2 regions of the Pedococcus sp. P2_D7 genome follow, and region 2 is predicted to be linked to the other one. Evidence: predicted binding sites of a transcription regulator. Region 2 holds the regulator's gene; the other holds the start of a gene.
The links. Region 2 encodes LexA, which represses DNA repair genes until DNA is damaged. Its sites were predicted from a motif close to TCGAACANNTGTTCGA; they were not measured.

Region 1: AC1DWJ_RS06355 (HNH endonuclease signature motif containing protein) is a predicted target of LexA. The motif match lies at 1,080-1,095, and genes of this name have one in related genera.

What each region holds. Positions count from the first base shown of each region.
Region 1 is NZ_JBFUEH010000002.1:596,716-598,910, forward strand. It holds gene AC1DWJ_RS06350 (C40 family peptidase) at 1-933, shown strand, start outside; gene AC1DWJ_RS06355 (HNH endonuclease signature motif containing protein) at 1,103-2,195, shown strand, end outside.
Region 2 is NZ_JBFUEH010000008.1:75,958-78,152, forward strand. It holds gene AC1DWJ_RS18065 (N-acetyltransferase family protein) at 1-289, shown strand, start outside; gene AC1DWJ_RS18070 (DUF4259 domain-containing protein) at 361-774, shown strand; gene lexA (transcriptional repressor LexA) at 871-1,596, opposite strand; gene AC1DWJ_RS18080 (LysM peptidoglycan-binding domain-containing protein) at 1,821-2,195, shown strand, end outside.

The DNA of each region.
Region 1 (2,195 bases), on a different contig from region 2:
TACCTGTCCAGCACGGGTCCCCAGGACCTCATGGACCGCGCCACCGCGCTCGAGGCCGTGAGCGACGCCCGCGCACAGAACCTCCAGAAGGCCGCCGCCGCCTCGATCGTGGCCGACACGATGCGTCAGCAGGCGGCGCAGGCCGAGGCCGCTCAGGCCAAGGCCGCCCGCGCCGCGGAGGCGGCCCGCAACGCCGCCCAGTCGCAGGCCGACGAGGCGAAGGCGACTGCCACCCAGATCCAGAAGCAGCAGAGCTCGCTCACCACGCAGCTCGCCACCCTGCGCAAGACATCGGTCACGCTCGAGAGGCAGCGCCAGGACGGACTGGCTGCCGCCGCCGCAGCTCGCGCCGCCGCCGCCGAGGCTGCCCGCCAGGCCCGGCTGGCCGCCGAGCGCGCGCAGGCCGCCCGGACGGCAGCCGCGAAGCGGGCCGCCCGCGCCGCCGCCGCCCGTGCTGCCGAGGAGGCCGCGCGCCAGAAGGCCGCCGCCGAGGCTGCCGAGCTGGCCGCCTCGCAGAACCATCCCCGGCCCACGCCCCAGCCGGACAACCCGCCGCCCCCGCCGCCCTCGACGAATGGTGGCGTGTCCGCGGTCCTCGCCTACGCCCGCGCCCAGGTCGGCAAGCCCTACCAGTGGGGCGGCGACGGCCCGAACAGCTTCGACTGCTCCGGCCTCACGATGCGTGCGTGGCAGCGGGCCGGCGTGAACCTGTCGCACTACACCGGCGCCCAGTGGGGCGAGACCGCCCGCGTGGCGATCAGCGACCTGCGACCGGGCGACCTCGTCTTCTACGGCAGCTCGGGCGCCGACAGCCACCACGTCGGCCTCTACGTCGGCGATGGCCAGATGATCGAGGCGCCCTACACCGGCGCCAACGTCCGCTACGCCTCGATCTACCGCTCGGACCTCGTGCCCTATGGCGGCCGTCCCTGAGCACGGCACAGCCCCGGCAGACCGCCGGGGCGCGCTCCTGACGAGAGCGCGACGCCCGTCCGCCCGAGGACTGCTCTGCGGGTGACTCCGGGCGAAAACCATTGCGTGCCAATGGTTCTCCCTTGTGGATGACTGGCACCACGCATTCGAACAAGTGTACGATGAGGCTATGTCGATCAGCCCGGCGGCCGTGCAGCGAGACGAGGCGCAGCGTGACCTCTGGACGCGCACGGCCGAGGTCGCGGGACGGCTCAACCGGGTGCAGGGCGAGCTGGTCGACCTCGCTGTCGAGCTCATCGAGGGCGAGCACTGGGGTGACGGCGGGTTCCGGTCTCCGGAGCACTACTTCGTCGTCCGGGCCGGGCTGTCGCCCTCGCACGCGCGGGACGTGGTCGCGATCGCGAAGCGTCGTCATGAGCTGCCTGCGGTGTCCGAGGCCCTGCGGGACGGACTCCTGTCGCTCGACCAGACCGCCGTCGTGGCCCACCACGCGCCGGCGAGCCACCAGCAGTCCGCGGCCGACTTCGCCCAGCACGCCACCGTGCCCCAGCTGCGCCGGGCGCTGAGCCGCCACGCGTTCGCCGCTACCCCGCCCGAGGTGCCCGCTTCCGGCCTGCCCGGGCAGGAGGACTCGGAGCGCCGCGCCTGCGCGCGCCCCGACCTGTCGATGCACTACGACCACGACGGCCGCTTCCAGCTGCGCTACAGCGCCCCCGCACCGGTCGGGGCGCTCGTCGAGCAGGCGCTCAAGGAAGCCAAGGACGCGCTGTTCCTCGCGGCGTCCGCCGCCGGCGAGGGCGAGGCAACCGGTGCGGGTGACGCACCCGCCCTCCACCACATCGCGGCCACGGACCGCCCGACCTACGCCGACGCCCTCGAGGAGCTGGCCCAGCGGTCGCTGTCGTCGGTGACCTCGACCGGCCGGGCCAGCCACTACCGGGTCTACCTGCACCTGTCGACCGACGGCGGCTGGGTCAACGGCGGCGCAGCCATCCCTCGGCGGCTGCTCGACCGGTTCCTCTCCGACGGCGTGGTCCAGCCGGTCTGGGAGACCCAGGGACGGCCGGTCAGCGTCGGCCGGGCCATGCGGATCCTGCCGGCCCGGTCCCGCCGGCTGATCGAGGACCGCGACCGCGGCTGCCGGTTCCCCGGCTGCACCGCCACCCGGTTCGTGGAGATCCACCACCTGCACGAGTGGGCCAGCGGCGGCGCCACCGACGACGACAACCAGGTCAGCCTCTGCCCGTTCCACCACGACGCGG
Region 2 (2,195 bases):
CCGCCCCCGGCCCGCCTACGCGGGCACCAAGGAGGTCTCGGTCTACCTCGCCGAGACCGCGCGGGGTCGCGGCCTCGGCCGCACCCTGTATGCCGCGCTGCTGGCGCGGCTCGACGCCGCGCCGGGCGTGCACACCCAGGTGGCCGTGGTGGCCCTCCCGAACGACGCGAGCGTGGCGCTGCACCTGGCGGCCGGTTTCGAACGGGTGGGGGTCCTGCGGGAGGTGGGGCACAAGTTCGGTCGTTATGTCGACACCGAGTGGTACCAACGGATGAGCCCCACGGATTAGGGCTGGCGTGTCGCGCCCTCGCGCGGCACTCTCGGAATTGCACCCCTGTCGCAGGCTGTGGAGGTTCGGAGATGGGCGCCATCGGAGCTGGGCCGTTCGAGAACGACGACGCACTGGACTTCCTCGACGAGCTCGAGGAGTCGGGGCAGGACGTGCGCCGCCGGAAGGTGGAGACCGCCCTCGCCCGGGTGGTCCGTGCGTCCGGCTACATCGAGGCCCCCACCATGTCCGAGGCCGTGGCGGCCGCCGCGGTGGTGGCCGCCTGTGACGACTTCGAGGCGGTGATCGGGGAGCGGAACGTGCCGCGCTGGATCGACGAGGACCCCATCGAGGTGGACGAGCGGCTCGAGGAGCTCGCGACGAAGGCCCTGCACCGCGCCCTGAAGTCCGACGACAACGAGCTCTGGGAGCTGTGGGCCGACGGCGACGGTGGCGAACGGTTCGCCACCAAGGTCACCCACCTGCTCGACGCCCTGGGTGACTGAGCCTTCTCCCTGCCTGCGGGGCCCCGACACGCGTGTGCCGCGGCACGCACGGGGCGTACCGCGGCACACGGTGCAGCCGGCACCTGAGGGTCGAGGTCAGATGCGGCGCAGCACCGCCGTGACCTTGCCGAGGATGGTGGCGTGGTCTCCGTCGATGGGGTCGAAGGCGGCGTTGTGCGGCATCAGCCACACCTTGCCGTCCTTGCGCTTGAAGGTCTTGACCGTCGCCTCGTTGTCGAGCATCGCGGCCACGATGTCGCCGTTGTCGGCGCTGGGCTGCTGCCGGACGACGACCCAGTCGCCGTCGCAGATCGCGGCCTCGATCATCGAGTCACCGACGACCTGCAGGAGGAAGAGCTGGCCCTCGCCCACGATCTGGCGGGGGAGCGGGAAGACGTCCTCGACGGTCTCCTCGGCCAGGATCGGCACACCGGCCGCGATGCGACCGAGCACCGGCACGTAGGACGCCTCAGGGCGGCGGTCGTTGATCCCGGTCTCGTCATAGGTGGCGGTCTCGTCCTCGACGCTGGCGCCGCCGCGGTAGCCCCGCATGTCGGCGGGCGAGTCGGGTGAGACGACCTCGATGGCGCGCGGTCGGTTGGGGTCGCGACGCAGGAAGCCCTTGCGCTCGAGCGTCGACAGCTGGTGGGCCACCGAGCTGGGGGAGGTGAGCCCCACGGCCTCGCCGATCTCGCGCAGGCTCGGCGGGTAGCCACGCCGGTCGACCGAGTTGCGGATCACCTCGAGCACCCGTCGCTGCCGGACGGTCAGACCGTCGCCGCGATCGCGGTCGGGCAGTTCCTTGACGTTGTCGTCGCTCATGCCGCTTCCTCACTTGAGCCGATAAAGGTGCAGGTCAGATGCCGTGTGCCGGGCAACTCAGCGGCTGTGACAGGTGGGCTGTCAGTGGCCTCTGATGTGCTTGGGGCATGAACACAGCGTATGGCCTTCGAACGTCTGTGCCAAACATGTGTTCGACGCGTGTCTTGATCCGTTCGAACATGCGTGCTAGAAATCACCCAGGCAGTTCTTCGCACACCCGTTCGATGAACGCAACCATGAGCCCCCAGCTCACCGCCCCCATGGAGGACCAGATGAGTGCAGCAGTCGCTTGGGACGTCGCCCCCGCGCCGGTGCGGGTCCCCGTTCGCCCGGCTCGCCCCCAGCTGGTCTCGGTGCCCACCGGGGCAGCGGTCCCCCAGGTGCCGGCCACGCCGCTGCGCATCACCCGCGCGGGCCGGCTGGCGCTGACCCTCATCGTCGTCGTGGCGGCGGTCGCCCTGGCGGTCGCGCTCTTCTCCGGCGGAGCCTCCGCCACCGTCATCGACCACTCGACCACCGTGGGCACCGGCCAGACCCTCTCCGAGATCGCCACGCAGCAGCTCCCTCAGCTGCCGATGGCCGAGGCCGTGGCCCAGCTC